Regions from separate parts of the Sagittula sp. genome, predicted to be linked through region 1. Evidence: riboswitches for the same ligand, from Rfam matches in the RefSeq annotation. Region 1 holds a riboswitch; the other holds the start of a gene.
The links. A riboswitch is a leader RNA that binds a small molecule or an ion and turns the genes downstream of it on or off. The one in region 1 is predicted to bind thiamine pyrophosphate.

Region 1 (8,300 bases):
GCAGACACCCGATGACGCAGATCATACCTCTCCGATACTTTTTCATTATGGACGGTCGCGGGCCTCCTTCTCTATCCTGTCGGACACCGATGAAAGGAGAGCACGATGTGCCAAGTTTTTGCCGGCCAGGATCCTGCGCGATACACCTCGACGACGCGGCGTTTGCGGCTGAACGGGCAAAGCACCAGCATCCGGCTTGAAAATGCCTTCTGGGACATTCTCGACCAGATCGCCGAGGCCGACGACATGTCGACACCGGCCTTCGTCTCGCGTCTGCACTCGGAAGTGCTTGAAACCCGGGGCGAACCCGTCAATTTCACGTCGCTTCTGCGCACTGCATGCCTCGTCTTCGTGGGCCAGTCGGGCAAGACCGCCCACCACGACAGAACCACACCGATGGCGGCCGAATAGGCGGTCAGATCACAAAACGTGCATGTAGTACGTCCCTACTACCCGCACGCGCCGAATATCCTTCATCCTGAATTGGTCAATAATTCGAACCGATTCAGGAGGCCCCGTTGGCCAAAGCCATCCACAGCATGATCCGCGTCCTCGACGAGGACCGCTCCGTCACGTTCTACCGCAAGGCCTTCGGGCTGGAAATCGCCGACCGGCTGGATTTCCCGGAGTTCACGCTCGTCTACCTGAGCAACGACGAAACCGGCTTCGAGGTCGAACTCACCGTCAACAAGGGCCGGACAGAGCCCTACGACCTCGGCGACGGCTACGGCCACCTCGCCGTGTCGGTCGACGATCTCGATGCCGAACATGCCCGTTTCGAGGCCGAGGGCCTCGCCCCCCGCAAGCTTGTCGAATTCGCGCCCGCCGGTGAACTGGTCGGCCGCTTCTTCTTTGTCGCCGATCCCGACGGCTACCAGATCGAAGTGCTCGAACGCTCGGGGCGCTTCAAGTGACGCACTGACCCAGATTTTTTCAAGGGAGGAGACCACATGAACACCAACAGCAGCCCCAGGGGGCTCACACGCCGGCAGTTGCTGTCCCGCGCCAGCGCCGCCGGTGCCGCCTTTGTCGCGGGGGCGGGCTTCATCGCCGCGCCGGACGCGGCCTGGGCCTACGAGACCACGCATCTCGACTCCCAGGTCTTCGCGACGCTGGTGCAGATGGCGCGCGACATCTACCCGCACGACCGCATCCCCGACGCCAACTACGTCGAGGCGGTGAAGGGCTATGACACGCCGGAAACCGCGGTGGCGATCACGGCGGGCATCGCGGCGCTGGATGCGGCCGCCCGGGGCAAGGGCTTTGCGTCCTACATCGACACCGGCTGGGAACGCGACCGCGTGGATATCCTGCGCGGCATGGAGGAGAGCGCGTTCTTCCAGCAGGTCCGGGGTGGGCTCGTGACCGGGCTCTACAACCAGAAATCGGTCTGGCCGATCTTTGGCTACGAGGGGGAGAGCTACTCGCAGGGTGGCTACATCGACCGCGGCTTCGACGACATCAACTGGTTGTAATCGGCGGCCATCCTCCCGCCCCGCCTCTCCCGCCGAACGCCGTGCCAGATGCGCAGGGCCCCTTCGACGGATGCAGAAGCGAGACGAGAGGCCGGCTCCGGGAGGAGAATGAACATGACTGCACCCTTTGATCTCAACGACGATAGCGTTGTCGTCATCATCGGCACGGGGGCCGGTGGCGGCACGCTGGCCAACGAACTGGCCCAGAAGGGCATCAGCGTCGTCGCGCTGGAAGCGGGCGGCCGCTACCTGCCCGAGGACTATGTCAACGACGAGTGGGAAAGCTTCGGCCAACTCGCCTGGACCGATCCGCGCACCACGTCCGGCGACTGGCGCGTGGCGAAGGACTTCAGCGGCCTGCCCGCGTGGATCGTCAAGGCCGTGGGCGGCACGACGACCCACTGGGCCGGCGCCTCGCTGCGGTTCCAGGATCACGAGTGGAAGGCCAGGACCACCTACGGCGACGTGACCGGCGCCAACCTGCTCGACTGGCCGATCGACGCCGCCGAAATGGCGCCGTGGTACGACAAGGCCGAGGAGAAGATGGGCGTGACCCGCACGGGCAACCGCCCCGGCCTACCCGGCAACAACAACTACAAGGTGTTCGAGGCGGGCGCCAGGGCGCTTGGCTACACCGAGGTCCACACCGGCCGCATGGCGATCCAGACCCGTGACGACGGCGACCGCATCCCCTGCCAGCAGACCGGCTTCTGCTTTCAGGGCTGCAAGTGGGGCGCCAAGTGGTCGACGGCCTACACCGAGGTCCCGGCAGGCGAGGACACCGGCAACCTCGAAGTGCGCGAGCGCGCCCATGTGGCCCGCATTCTGCACGACGACAGCGGCAAGGTGACGGGCGTCGAGTACTTCGACGCGGACGGCAACCTGCAGATGCAGAAGGCACGGATCGTCTGCGTCGCGGGCAACTCCTTCGAAAGCCCGCGCCTGCTGCTGAACTCCGCCTCGTCGATGTTCCCGGACGGCCTCGCCAACAGCTCTGGCCAGGTGGGGCGCAACTACATGCGGCACATGACCGGATCGGTCTATGCGACCTTCGACAAGCCGGTGCGCATGTGGCGCGGCACCACCATGGCGGGCATCGTGCAGGACGAGGCGCGGCACGATCCGTCGCGCGGCTTCGTCGGCGGCTACGAGCTGGAAACCCTGTCGCTCGGCATTCCGTTCATGGCCGCCTTCCTCGACCCCGGCGCCTGGGGGCGGGAGTTCACCTCGGCCCTCGACAGCTACGAGAACATGGCCGGGATGTGGATCGTCGGCGAGGACATGCCGCAGGAGACCAACCGCGTCACCCTGAACCACGATGTCACCGACCAGCACGGTCTGCCGGTGGCCAACGTCCACTTCAGCGACCACGCCAACGACAAGGCGATGCGCGCCCATGCTTACAAGCAGGGCATCGCCATGTACGAGGCCGTGGGCGCGACCCGCGTGTTCCCGACGCCGCCCTACCCGTCCACGCACAACCTCGGCACCAACCGGATGTCCGAGAACCCGCGTGACGGCGTGGTGAACAAGCACGGTCAGACCCACGACATCGCGAACCTGTTCATCTCGGACGGCTCGCAGTTCACCACCGGCGCGGCAGAAAACCCGACGCTGACGATCGTGGCGCTGGCGATCCGGCAGGCGGATCACATCGCCGCCGAGATGTCGCGCGGCACGCTCTGACGCAAAGCTGATCCCCGGACCGGGCGCGGCCCTGCTGCGCCCGGTTCTGTTTTTCCGGCCCCGCCCGGATGCCTCCTTCCCCTGCCACCCGCAGAAAATCCGATCCGGGCGATTGACGCGCACCGTGACGGATGCAAGTGTCCCCGCACTAGCGACAGGGGCGCTCGGGAAACCGGGCTGAGACGTACCCTTCGAACCTGAACCGGATAATGCCGGCGGAGGGAGGCGCAGCGGAACGTCCGGGCTCTGCCCTGTCCTTCGTCCGATGTCTTCCATGCCGTCCGGCAAAGGAGGACACGATGCAGACACCGGACACATACCTCGACCACATGCGCGCCACCGCACCGCTGGTGCAGAACATCACCAACTTCGTCGCGATGAACGTCATGGCGAACGTCATGCTCGCCGCCGGCGCGTCGCCCGCCATGGTGCACGCACAGGAGGAGGCGGCCGAATTCGCCGCCATCGCCAGCGCCCTGACCGTCAACATCGGGACACTGTCGCCCGCATGGACAGACGCCATGCAGACCGCCGCCAAGGCCGCCAACGACCGTGGCAAACCATGGGTGCTCGATCCTGTCGCCGTCGGCGCAACCACCTACCGGCGGGAGGTCGGCGCAAAGCTCCTCGCCCTGAACCCCACCGTCATCCGCGGCAACGCCTCCGAGATCATCGCCCTCGCCGGTGAGGGCGCCTCCGGCAAGGGGGTGGATGCGGGCGACGCGGTCTCGCAGGCCTCGGACGCAGCCGTCCGCCTCGCGCGCCGGACCGGGGGCGTGGTGGCCGTGACGGGGGCTGCGGACCTCGTGACCGACGGCACCCGCTTTGCAGAGGTCGAGAACGGCCACCCGCTCATGCCGCGCATCACCGCGCTGGGATGTTCCCTGACCGGCATCGTCGGCGCCTTCATCGCCGGTCAGGACCCGTTCGAGGCGACGGTGGCCGCGCTGGCCTACTACGGCCTCGCCGGAGAGAGGGCGGGCGAAAAGGCGAAAGGCCCGGGATCGTTCCAGGTGGCCTTCCTCGACGCGCTCTACACGCTCGACGGGCAGGACCTGGCGCGCGGCGCGCGGATCATCCGGCCATGATCCCGCCGCTCTGTTTCGTCACCGACGCCACGGCCCCTGCCCCAGTCCCAGCGCAGGCAATCGCGGCGGCACAGGGCGGCGCGGGCTGGATCCAGCTCCGCGACAAGACCCGGTCCGACGCCGATCTCCTGCCGCTCGCCCGTGAGCTGAAGGCGGCACTCCTGCCCCTCGGCGCCCGGCTGATCGTCAACGACCGGGTGGAGGTGGCCGTCGCCGCCGGCGCCCACGGCCTGCACATCGGTCAGGGCGACGGCGACCCCGCCGCCATCCGGGCGCGCATCGGGCCGGACATGATCCTCGGGCTGTCGGTCGAGCACGCGGACCAACTGGCGGCCGTTCCGGAGTGCGTCGATTACCTCGGCGTCGGGCCGGTCTACGCCACCGGGTCGAAGCCCGATCACGCCACCCCCATCGGCATCGACGGCTTTGCAGCCATCGCCGCCCGCACCGCGCTGCCCTGCATCGCCATCGGCGGCCTGACCGCCCGAGACGCCGCCGCGCTGAAGGCGGCGGGCGGGCACGGCATGGCCGTCGTCTCCGCCATATCGCGGGCCGCCGACATGACCGGCGCGGCCCGCGCCCTCTGCGACGCATGGAGGACGACATGATCCCCAACATCCTCTCCATCGCGGGCTCTGACCCCTCCGGCGGCGCGGGCATACAGGCCGACATCAAGGCGATCTCCGCCATGGGCGGCTATGCCATGACCGCGATCACCGCGCTGACCGTGCAGAACACAAGGGGCGTCACCGGCGTCAGCCTCTGCGACACGGGGCTGATCGCCGCCCAGATCGCCGCCATCCGCGCGGACATCCACATCCACGCCGTCAAGATCGGGATGCTCGGCGACGCCGCCATCATCGAGACGGTGACCAAGGGCATCGACGGGCTCGACTGCCCCGTGGTGCTGGACCCGGTGATGGTCGCCAAGGGCGGCGACCGGCTGCTGCAGGAACCGGCGGTCAAGGCGCTGTGCGCCATGCTGCCCTGCGCCACGGTCATCACCCCGAACCTGCCGGAGGCCGCCGACCTCCTCGACTGGCCGGAGGCCACGACCCGCGCGGAGATGGTCGCACACGCCCGCGCCCTCCTCGACCTCGGGCCGCGCGCCGTGCTGCTGAAGGGCGGCCACCTGCCCGGCGACACCAGCCCGGACCTGCTGGCCACCCGCGAGGGGGAGACCTGGTTCGACGCCCCGCGCAGCCCGACCCGCAACACCCACGGCACCGGCTGCACCTACGCCTCCGCGCTGGCCACGGCGCTTGGCGCGGGCCTGCCGCTCGACCGGGCGGTGGACCGGGCCAAGCGCTACATCGGCGCGGCCATCGCTGCGGCGGACAGGCTGCGCGTCGGCTCCGGCCACGGGCCGGTCAATCACTTCTACCATATGGATACCTCGAAATGACCTTCACAGACGACCTTGCCGCACAGACCCTCTCGCTCCGGCAGCAGATCCACGACATGCCCTTCAACACGGAAATGGCGACCGGACACCTGCGCCGGGATGTCTTTCAGGGCTACATCGTGCAGGACGCGCTCTACCTCGAAGGGTTCGCCCGGGCGCTGTCGCTTGCCGCCGCCAAGGCGCCCGACTCCGCCGCCGTCGCGCAGCTTGCCGGGTCCGCCGCCGGTGCCATCGCGGTGGAGCGCGAACTCCACACGCATTACATGGACCGTTTCGGCGTGACAGAGGCGATGCTGGCCCGGATGGCCCCCTCTGCCGCCTGCGACCACTACGTGTCCTTCCTGCTGAGAACAGCGGCCCTCGGCCCCTTTGCGGAGGCGGTGGCCGCCCTCCTGCCCTGCTTCTGGATCTATCGCGACGTGGGCCGCGACATCGCGACCCGCAGCGCGCCGGACAATCCCTATGCGGCGTGGATCGACACCTATTCCGGCGAGGCCTTCGACGAAAGCGTCGCCCGGATGATGGCCCTGACCGACCGGCTGGGCGCAGAGGCGGACGGCCCCGCCCGGGCGCGCATGTCGGAGGCCTTCGAACGGGCGTGCTGGCACGAATGGCGGTTCTGGGACAGCGCCTACCGGATGGACGGCTGGACGCAGCCCGCAGACATGCCCGCGCCCGGCCAGCGGGCCGCTGCCCCGACGGCCTGAACGCCACGGGGCGGAGCGTTTCGCCCGCTCCGCCCCACCCGCTTTCCGCGCGGTGCAGACCGCCACCCCGCGAATCCACGCCTCCGCCACGCAGGTCGACGTACCGCCGGGCAGCGCCGCAAGGAACGTCTTCCGCGGCAGCGGGACGACATAATACCCCGATATGAAAACGAAACATTAATTAACGCATTCACAATAAAGCTGATAACCTTTTCACGAGAATAAAATCCCGCCTCGCCCCTGCCGAGGCATTTCAGAACAGCCTTGAATTCCGTCTGTTTCCCGCAACCGGGCAACTTGAGCATTTACCCGCACCCTCCACCGGAAGGTTCATTTCAGCATGGCGTACACCACCCCCCCGGCCCCGATCGATTTCCAGACCATGCTCGAGGCCGGAACCACCTTCGATACAGTCAACCGGATCGGAGACGATGTCTCCCAGGTCGTCGCCGTGAACGACAATGGCGATTTCGTCGTGGCGTGGTCCTACATTTATTCCGCGTCGGATTCCGACGTCGTGTTCCAGGAATACAACGCCGACGGTACGCCCAAGGGGGTGGCTCATACGGTCGCCGACAGCGCGGGTGCCGAAACGGTCACCGACATCGCCTATGCCCCTGACGGAACGGTCCTTGTCGTCTACAGCTCGGTGACGAGCGGTATCGAGAACGTCTTCGTCCAGCGGGTCACAACCACCGGCACCCGCATCGGATCCGCGATCCAGGTGGAAAGCGACGCGGCGACGGTGGCCAACAAGGACCAGTCGAACGGCAAGATCGCGGTATTCGACAACGGCGATTACGCGGTGGTGTACCAGAACGCGTTCTCCAGCACCGACAAGGATGTCCGCCTGCGCCTGTTCAATGCCGACGACACGGCAAAGGCTGCGTCGCAGTACGTCTCCACGGCAGCGTCCGACCAGTCTGATCCGGACATCGCCGCGCTCGCCAGCAAGGACACGGGCGACGGCAGCTTTGCCTTCGCGGTGACCCTGACACAGGAAGAGGTGGACAACACCGGGTCGCCCAACGATGTCTCGCTCTACCGGTACGATTTCGACGGGACGCTTCTCGGCAACACGACCGTGAACACCGTCACGAACCGGTCGGAGGGCAACTCTGCCGTCGCCGTGGACGCGGACGGGCGGATCTACGTGGCCTTCGGCTCCACCGACGGCGCGACCGGAGGTCAGGTCTTCTATCGGCGCTTCGAATCGAACGGGACCGCCGTGGACGCAAGCCAGGTCTTCGTCACGTCGACACAACTGCCGCTGCCGAACACCGATATCGACGTCAGTGACGACGGACGCTTCGTCCTCGCCTTTGACGGTTTCACCACCCAGAACGTCACCGTCAAGATGTATGCGGCCGACGGGACCGCCGACACCACCCGCGGCTTCGACGGTACCGGCAGCGAGCTTGGCCCGTCGGTCGCCATCACCGCCGACGGCGCGCGGACGGTCGTGGCGGCGCTGAGCGACATCGGACTGACGTACGACGAAGCCCGCTTTTCCGTCTACGAGGGCATAGGCTTCCAGGCCGGCACCGGCGGCAGCGACACTCTGGTCGGCACGGACCTCGGCATAGACCAGAAGGATCACCTCGTCGGGGGAAGCGGCGACGACACCCTGACCGGCGGAGAAGGCGCAGACACCCTGGACGGCGGCGGCGACGACGACAGCGTGGCCGGCGGCGCCGGTGACGACCTGATCATCGGCGGGACGGGCTCCGACATGATCGATGGCGGTGCCGACACCGATACGCTCGACTACTCCGCTCTGTCCGGCTCTGTGATCGTGGATGCCAACTCCGGCGAGAGCCAACATTCCCTCGGGGACCTCGACAATTTCACAAGCATCGAACGCTTCATCCTGACCGGTTCCGGCGACGTGTTTTTCGGCGATTCCGGCGATATGTTCGTCAGCGCACTCGGCGGCAAC
Region 2 (8,300 bases), on a different contig from region 1:
CTCCACGGGTTGGCATGGCGCGCCCATGTGGCCTCGTCCATGCCCATCACCCGCTCGGAAAGCCGGAATGACGCCCGTCTGTCCATGCTCTCTTACCCCCGCACCTTTGTTGGCCCGAGGATAACCGGACCGGCGGACAGACGGGAACCCCTCACTCCCCGAGATAGTCCCGGAACGCGGGCGGTGGCGCGGCAAAGAAGGCCTCTGTCGACACCGGTGCATGCACCCTGCCGTCCGCCACCAGCACGACCTCCTCGGCAAAGGCGCGTGCATCGCCCGGGTCGTGCGTGACCATGATCGTCAGCGCGCCAAGGCTTGCGCCGACCTCGCCCACCAGCGCCAGCATCTCGCGCTTGAGGCCAGGGCCGAGCGCGGCGAAGGGTTCGTCCAGCAGAAGGATCGGCCGGGCCATCAGCAGTACGCGCGCAAGGGCCGCCCGCGATTGCTGCCCGCCCGACAGCGTGCCGGGCTTGCGCGCCGCCATACCCTCCAGCCCCACACGCCGCAGCGCCTCCTCGATGCGCGCGGTGTCCTCCGGGCCGGGGCGCCTTCCGTCCGGGCGCAGCACCAGCCCGAGGTTCCGCTCCACGTCGAGATGCGGGAAGAGGTTGCCGTCCTGGAAGAGGATCGACACCGGGCGCTTCTCGGGCGGCACCGTCGTCAGGTCGCGCCCGTCCCAAAGTATGCAGCCGCTCCGTGCGGTCCTGAACCCGGCCAAGAGGTCGAGCAGCGTGGACTTGCCCGCCCCGGACGGCCCCAGCACCGCGACACGCCGCCCCGGCGATAATGACAGATCGGCCGACAGCGTGGTGCCATCCATGTCGGCGTGCAGTGCCTCAAGCGTCAGCAAGGCGCCCTCCCCGGTCGAGCATGACAAACGCGCCAAGGCTGAGCCCCAGCAACAACAGGGCCGCGCCCGCCGCAGCCTCCATCTGGTAGGACCCCATCAGCCGGTAGACCTGCAGCGGCAGCGTCGCCCGGTCCGGGTCCGCGAAAAGCGCGATGACCCCCAGGTCGCCCATCGCCAAGGCCGCCACCAGCCCCGACGCGAACCCCAGCGGACGGCGCAGGCGGGGCAGCCAGACCAGCCACCACCACGCCAAGCCCGTCATGCCCAGCGAGGCGCGCAGCCGGCCAAAGCCGGATTCCACCGCCTCTGCCTGCGGGACGATGATCCGCAGCGCGAAGGGCAGCCCCATCAGCGCATTGACCAATGCCGTCACCGGCAATGCCATGCTGAACGGATTGACGAAGGGCCGCAGCATCAGGAAAAGCCCGGTGCCCAGCACCAGCGGCGACACGGCGATGGCCGCCAGCGCCAGAAGCTCTCCGCGCCGGTTGGCGAGCGCCATGGCCCAGGCCATGCACAGCACAGTGGAGGCCAGCGCCACGGCGATCGAATGTCCCGCCGCGCGGAAGGTGTCCGGCCCCAGCAACAGCAAGCCGGGCGCCCCCCGTGTCAGGACAGTGCCCAGCGGCACCAGCAGGAACAGCGCCGCCGCCACGATCCAGGCGTAGTCCACGCCCCGGACCCAGCCCCTGCCGTCGCTGCGCGGCACGATGCGGTCTCGGCCCACGCCGAACCCTTCGCCCCGCGCGATCTTCAGCGCCGCCAGCCCGGCGACCAGACCGAGCGCAAGCTGCACCAGGGCCAGGACCGACGCCCGCCCGAGGTCGAAATCGAATCGCATCGCCTGGTAGATCGCCAGCTCGACGGTCGTCGCACGCGGCCCGCCGCCAAGCGTCAGCGCCACGGCAAAGGACGTCAGGCAGATCACGAAGATCACCACGAAGGCGCCGGGCGCCACGCGCAGCACGACCGGCGCGTCGATCACCCGCCACATCGCTCCGCGCGACAGGCCGAGCGAGGCCGCAAGGCGCAGCCGCTCGCCCGGCACCGCCTGCCAGCCGTTCAGCAGCATCCGGACGGCAAGGGGCAGGTTGAAGAACACATGCGCCAGCACCACGCCATGGAACCCGTAAACATCGACCAGCGGCAGGCCGAGTGCGCCCAGCATGCCGTTCACCAGTCCGTTCCGGCCGAAGACCGCGATCAGGCCCATCACCGCCACGATCACCGGCAGGATGAACGGCGCCCCCATAAGCGCGACCAGCGCCGCGCGTCCGGGAAAGCGTTGCCGCATCAGCGCCCGCGCGACCGGCATGGCCAGTGCCACGCTGACCGCCGCCGAGATCGCCGCCTGCACAAGCGTGAAGCGCAGCGCGGCGAGGTCGCCGGGCGCAAGCGCACCAAGCCCCCCGGCCCGCAGCAGCACAACCGCGACCGGCCCAAGCGTCAGCGATGCAAGGGCCGCGCCCGCGATCAGCGGGAGAGCGCGCGCCGCCATTCCTCGATAGCCTCGTCCCTGAGCGCCGCGGCCTCGTCCTCGGAATAGAAGATCACCTCTTCCGGCAGGTCGAGCTGCTGGAACCCTTCCGGCCATTCGTCCTTCGGCAGAGCGGCCGGGATCGACCAGTTGCCGGTCGCGATCATCGACTGGAAATCGTGGCTGAGGATGAAATCCATGAACTGTTGCGCCAGTTCCGGCTGGTCGCTGCCCGCGACCTTCGCCGCCAGTTCGACCATGAAGTAATGACCCTCGGGGAAGATCGCCGCCTTCTTTGTCTCGTCGCCCTCGGCGATGATGTGATAGGCGGGCGAAGTCGTGTAGCTGAGCACCATGTCGGCCTCGCCATCGGTGAACAGCCCGTAGCTTTCCGACCAGCCCTTCGTCACGGTGACGATGTTCGGCGCCAGCGCCTCCCAGAAGGTGCCTGCCTCCTCGCCGTAGACCGACTTGATCCACAGCACCAGCGCAAGGCCGGAGATCGAGGTGCGCGGGTCCTGGATGACGATGCGCACGTCTTCGGGCAGCGTCTCCATCGCTTCGAGCGAGGCCGGCGGCTCCATCTTCGTGGCGTCGTAGACAAACGCCGTGTGCCCGTAGTTGAACGGCAAGAAGACCTCGTCGGTCCAGTCCAGCGGCAGGGTCAGCGGCGACAGGTCGACCCCGTGCGGCGAGAAGAGGCCGCTTTCCCGCGCCTTCTGCGTGACATCGGTGTTCAGGCCGATCACCACGTCGGCTTCGGTCCGGTCGCCTTCAAGCATGATGCGGGGCAGCAGCTCGCCCGGCTTGAACTGCAGGTCGCAGCCGCACTGGGCCTCGAACAGTTCCTCGATCTTCGGGCCCGGGCCCCACTCCGAGACGAAGTAGTCCGGGGCATAAACAGTCAGAACCTCCTGCGCAGCGGCAGCCGTGACGGCGCCGGTGGCAAGAAACAATCCCGCTGCAAAAGTGAAGGTCTTCATCATCTTCCTCCAAGTTTCGCTCACGAGAGGGCAAGATTCGGAGTCAGACCGATACCTTCCCTCCGCCGGTGCTAACCGGTTCAGGTTCAACGGGTTGATGCGGCTACGCAAATCTCAGGCGGATCGTGCTCCGCCACCCCGAGGTAGGGCGGACCCTAGGGCTGTGCGCTCCGGCTGGCAAGGCGAAACCCCTTGAGCGCCCGCGCGCCCTGCCCTAGGACACCGCCCAAAGGAGACCGCCCATGAGCCTCAACACCTTCGGCCATATCTTCCGCGTCACGACATGGGGCGAAAGCCACGGCCCCGCGCTGGGGGCAACCGTCGACGGCGTGCCGCCGGGGGTGGAGATCGACGAGGCGATGCTTCAGCGCTGGCTGGACAAGCGCAAGCCCGGGCAGAACAAGTACACCACGCAGCGGCGCGAACCGGACGCCGTGCGCATCCTGTCGGGCACGTTCGAGGGGCGCACCACCGGCACCCCGGTCCAGCTGATGATCGAGAACACCGACCAGCGGTCGAAGGACTACGGCGACATTGCCCAGAAGTTCCGGCCCGGTCACGCCGACATTACCTATTTCCAGAAGTACGGCATTCGCGACTATCGCGGCGGCGGCCGGTCCTCCGCGCGGGAGACGGCCGCGCGCGTGGCGGCGGGCGGTCTGGCACGGGCGGCGCTGAACGCCTTGGCCCCGGATGTGGAGATCCGCGGCTACATGGTGCAGATGGGCCCGCGGAAGGCGGACCCCGCCCGCTACGACGATGCGCAGATCGAGCAGAACCCGTTCTGGTGTCCGGACGCCGAGACGGCGGAAGACTGGGCGGGCTACCTCGACGACCTGCGCAAATCCGGCGACAGCGTCGGTGCAGTGATCGAGGTCGTGGCACGCGGTGTGCCCGCCGGTCTCGGGGCGCCGGTCTACGGCAAGCTCGACACCGATCTGGCCGCCGCGATGATGTCGATCAACGCGGTGAAGGGCGTCGAGATCGGCGAGGGCATGGCAGCGGCGGCGCTGACCGGATCCCAGAACGCCGACGAGATCTTCATGTCCAACACCGGGCCGCGCTACAGTTCGAACCACGCGGGCGGCATCCTTGGCGGCATCTCGACCGGACAGGAGATCGTCGTGCGCTTCGCGGTGAAGCCGACTTCGTCGATCCTGACGCCGCGCAAGACCATCACGCTGACCGGCGAGGAGACGGAGATCGTCACGAAGGGCCGTCACGACCCTTGCGTCGGCATCCGCGCGGTCCCGGTGGGCGAGGCCATGATGGCCTGCGTCATCCTCGACCACCTGCTGCTGCATCGCGGCCAGATCGGCGACGCGGGCGGACGTATCGGCGGCTGAACCGCCGGATCAGAACTCGTCCCAGCTGACCGGGCCGGAGGCGGCAGAGACCACTTTTTTCGGTGCGGGGGACCGCGCCGCGGCGGGCGCGTTGACCGCCACCTTTTCTTCTTGGACTTCGACCGGGCGGGGATCGACGTTCTCCCCCTCCCAGCTGCCATGCAGCAGGCGTTCTTTCTGTTCGGCAGAGGTCCCGTCGTCGGCCCTGTCACGGCCACGAGATGCGCCGCCCTTTGCGCCTGACGTGCCCGCACCGGCGTCCGCTGTGTCATCGGAGCTTACGGCCTCAGACTTGATGGCAGGGCGACGGGCCCCGGTGCCAACCCGGGTCTCCAAAGGGGTCTCAAGCGTGAAATCCATTCCGAAGAGTTCCGGCACACCCGGCGGGACGGAGGTGGATGCGGATACTTCCGTCCCGCCAGTGAATTGCGCCAGAAGGTCGGACAGGCGCGTCGCCTCGACCGTCAGTTGTTGGCTCGATGCGCTGGTCTGGTTGACCATGGCGGCGTTGTGCTGGGTCACCTTGTCCAGTTCGGCGATGCCAACGTTGATCTCCTGAACGCCGCCCGCCTGTTCGCGCGCCATCCGTGCGATCGACGACACGAGGCCGGAGACCTCCGACACGCTGTCCACGATGTGCGACAGGGTCTGGCTGGTTTCCTGCACGAGCCGCTCGCCGTCCTCGACCTGGTCGACGCTGTTCATGACGAGCTCCTTGATCTCGCCCGCGGAGGCGGACGCGCGCTGCGCCAGCCCCCGCACTTCGGAGGCGACCACGGAAAACCCCTTGCCCGATTCGCCCGCGCGCGCCGCCTCGACCCCGGCATTGAGCGCCAGCAGGTTGGTCTGGAAGGCGATGTCGTCGATCACCGTGATGATCTGGCTGATCTGTTCTGAGCTTTTCGCGATGGAGCTCATGGCTTGCAGGGCGCGGGCCATGACCTCGCCGCCTTCCTCTGCGCGCCGCCTGCCCTCGACGACCTTTTCGTCGGCGTCCCTGGCCTTGTCCGCCGCCGATTGAACGCCGCTCGACAAGGCGTCTAGGGCCGCGGCGGATTCCTCAAGCGTCGCGGCCTGCACCTCTGCACGGCGCGACATCTCCTCCGACATACCGGACAGCTCGGTTGCGTTGCTCCGCACGGTCTGGGTGCTGTCGCGCAGCGAGGCGACCAACGTTTCGAGCGCCTGCGTCAGGTCGTTGAAATCGCGGCACAGCTTGACGTAACTCTCGCCGAGATCCTCCCAGTCCTCCGCTTCGATCCGCTGCCCCAGCTTGCCGCCGCGCAGCTGGCTCATGGAGACACCGAGCGCCTGGAAGAGGTCGATCCTGCGACCGTTTTCGGCCCGCGTACGCTCTTCGGCGCGTTCGGCATCGACCAGCTTTCGGCGCAAGTCCTCGAGCGCGCGGGCGATGGCGCCAACCTCGTCCCCGCGGTCCCGATCCTCGATCGGGCTGTCGTAATCGTTCTGGACCAGGCGGCCGATCCGCTCCCGCGCACGTTCGATCGGCTGGGAAAGCTGGCGCCCGAAGAAATACGCGAGGAGTATGCCCGCGGCGGCGGCAAAGCTGTTCGCCAGCAGGATGCGAAGTTCGGCAGACTCGAGCGTCGTTTCCGCCTCTGCACGGGCCGAGGCCGCCGCGTCGTTGATCGAGTCCATGAGGTCACCGACATGCTGCTCGGCGGTGTCGAGTTTCGGCAGGATGTCCCGGCGGATCGTGTCGAGTCGACCGAAGAGCGCCTCGCTCTGCGCCTCTTCGAAATACTGCGGGATCTGCTCCAACGCGATCCGGACGCCTTCCAGTTGCGAGCGGGCGAAGGTGTGCCTCTCCGACGGCTTGGTGAACAGCGCCTCCGCCGCGGCGAGGTTTGTCAGAGACGCGGCATAACCCTCCGCAAACGTTTCCCAATTGCCGTCCGGTGCCACTCCGAACAGCAGAAGGTTGGACACGGATTCGTCGATTTCCTCCATCAGGGCATTCAGCGCCGCGCTCTCCTCGGATGTGTTGTTGCCGCTCTGGATCACGGCGCCCAGCTGGCGTTGGGTGACCCAGCCAAATCCGGACACCACCAGCAGCGACCCGACGAGAACCGCGGCCAGGAGGAAGATCTGCAGTCGAATGGAGAGCCGGCTCATGCTGTACCTCGCGTCGATGGCTGGCACGCGGGGACAGAAAACTCCGCCCCACGGCCCTGGCGCGACCCTAGATGCGATGGGTAAACAAAACCTGCCGCCGCCTTCGGCAAACTGCCGTGGTTTTCGCAGGTTTTTTAGCTGTCGCGCGGCACGGGGGCAGAGGCGGCGGGCAGTTTCGCAAGCTGCACCAGAAGGATACCGCCGGCGATCACCGCCACGCCGACCAGGTCGAGCAGGCGCAGTTTCTCACCCAGCAGCGCGGCCGCGATGGCCACGCCGAGGAACGGGTTGAGGAAGTGGAAGGTCGACGCCCGGACCGTCCCGATGCGGTTGACCAGCAGCACCCAGACGAAGGTGGCCGCAAGACCGGGCACCAGCGTCGTATAGGCGAAGGCCGCGATCAGCCGCGGCGACCACGTGATCGCTGGTGTCTCGAGCGCGAGAGCAGGCACCCAGAGCACCGCGCTGCCGATCAGCATCTGCAGGCCCACGACCATCATGAAGTTCCCGCCCGAGGTCGCCCCCCGCAGCGACAGGGTGGCTACGGTCAAGGCCAGCACCCCCAGAACACAGAGCGTCACACCGAAGAGGTCGAGCCCCCCGCCGAAGCGTGCGCCCATGATGATCACCACGCCCAGCACACCGGCCACCAGCCCCAGCGCGGCCTGACCCACCAGCTTTTCACCCAGGAAGAGCCACCCGGCAAGCGCCACCAGGAGCGGCATGGTCGACGCGATGATCGCGGCCAGCGATGCCTCGATGGTCTGCATGGCGACGAAGTTGAGCCCGAGATAGAGCGCGTTCTGACAGATGCCGAAAACGATGGTCGCACGCCATTGCGCCGCCGTCAGCCGCCAGCTTTGCCGCATGATCAACGCGATCACGACAGCGATGAGGCCCGAGATCAGGAACCGCAGCGCCAGTGCCGTAAGCGGCGGAGCGGCGGCGACGATGATCCGGGCGGAGGTGAAGGCAGAGGACCACATCGCCGCGAAGGCCAGTCCCATGAGTATTGCGCGCATGTCCATGGCGCCAAGGCTTAGGCCCTGCGCCGACCGAGGGAAAGGCCCGCCGCACAGGTCCCGCGCCGGGGCGGCGCACAGCCCCGCCCTACAGGGTGTCCCGACGGTCCGTAGGGCGGGGCTATGCGCCACCCCGCGCGACGGCTCAGAACGGAAGGTGGCCGGTCTTCACATAGAGCAGGCAACCGTCCTGCGATCCCCGGCTTGTGCCCGCGCCGTCCGGACTGCGCAGCCAGGTCCCCGCGGGACAACGGCCGGTGTCGTCCTCCAGGACGCCCTCGACCACGAAGATCTCCTCGGATGGACCCTTGTTCGCCATGTCCAGCCGTGCGCCCGGCGCAAACCGCACCATGCGGACCCGTTCGCCCGGTACATCGTGCAGGAGAAGCTCGCTCACACCCGGCGCCCTGCCCGGCTGGAACTGCGCCGTCCGGGTGTCGATGACCTTCTGTTCAGTATCATTTTCGTCGAACTGGCAGAGCTTCA

Region 2: linked by a shared signal. The riboswitch ahead of ACU0DV_RS12010 (thiamine ABC transporter substrate-binding protein) and the one ahead of thiM (hydroxyethylthiazole kinase) in region 1 are both predicted to bind thiamine pyrophosphate.

What each region holds. Positions count from the first base shown of each region.
Region 1 covers NZ_JBRBWD010000007.1:145,004-153,303, reverse strand. The annotation lists gene ACU0DV_RS01810 (ribbon-helix-helix domain-containing protein) at 106-411, shown strand; gene ACU0DV_RS01805 (VOC family protein) at 519-914, shown strand; gene ACU0DV_RS01800 (Twin-arginine translocation pathway signal) at 951-1,475, shown strand; gene ACU0DV_RS01795 (GMC family oxidoreductase) at 1,590-3,161, shown strand; TPP riboswitch at 3,308-3,402, shown strand; gene thiM (hydroxyethylthiazole kinase) at 3,461-4,249, shown strand; gene thiE (thiamine phosphate synthase) at 4,246-4,857, shown strand; gene thiD (bifunctional hydroxymethylpyrimidine kinase/phosphomethylpyrimidine kinase) at 4,854-5,654, shown strand; gene tenA (thiaminase II) at 5,651-6,361, shown strand; gene ACU0DV_RS01770 (beta strand repeat-containing protein) at 6,702-8,300, shown strand, end outside.
Region 2 covers NZ_JBRBWD010000032.1:207,706-216,005, forward strand. The annotation lists gene ACU0DV_RS11995 (DUF6653 family protein) at 1-86, opposite strand, end outside; gene ACU0DV_RS12000 (thiamine ABC transporter ATP-binding protein) at 152-850, opposite strand; gene ACU0DV_RS12005 (thiamine/thiamine pyrophosphate ABC transporter permease ThiP) at 837-2,348, opposite strand; gene ACU0DV_RS12010 (thiamine ABC transporter substrate-binding protein) at 2,324-3,310, opposite strand; TPP riboswitch at 3,351-3,461, opposite strand; gene aroC (chorismate synthase) at 3,553-4,656, shown strand; gene ACU0DV_RS12020 (methyl-accepting chemotaxis protein) at 4,666-6,792, opposite strand; gene ACU0DV_RS12025 (DMT family transporter) at 6,927-7,820, opposite strand; gene ACU0DV_RS12030 (cupin domain-containing protein) at 7,960-8,300, opposite strand, start outside.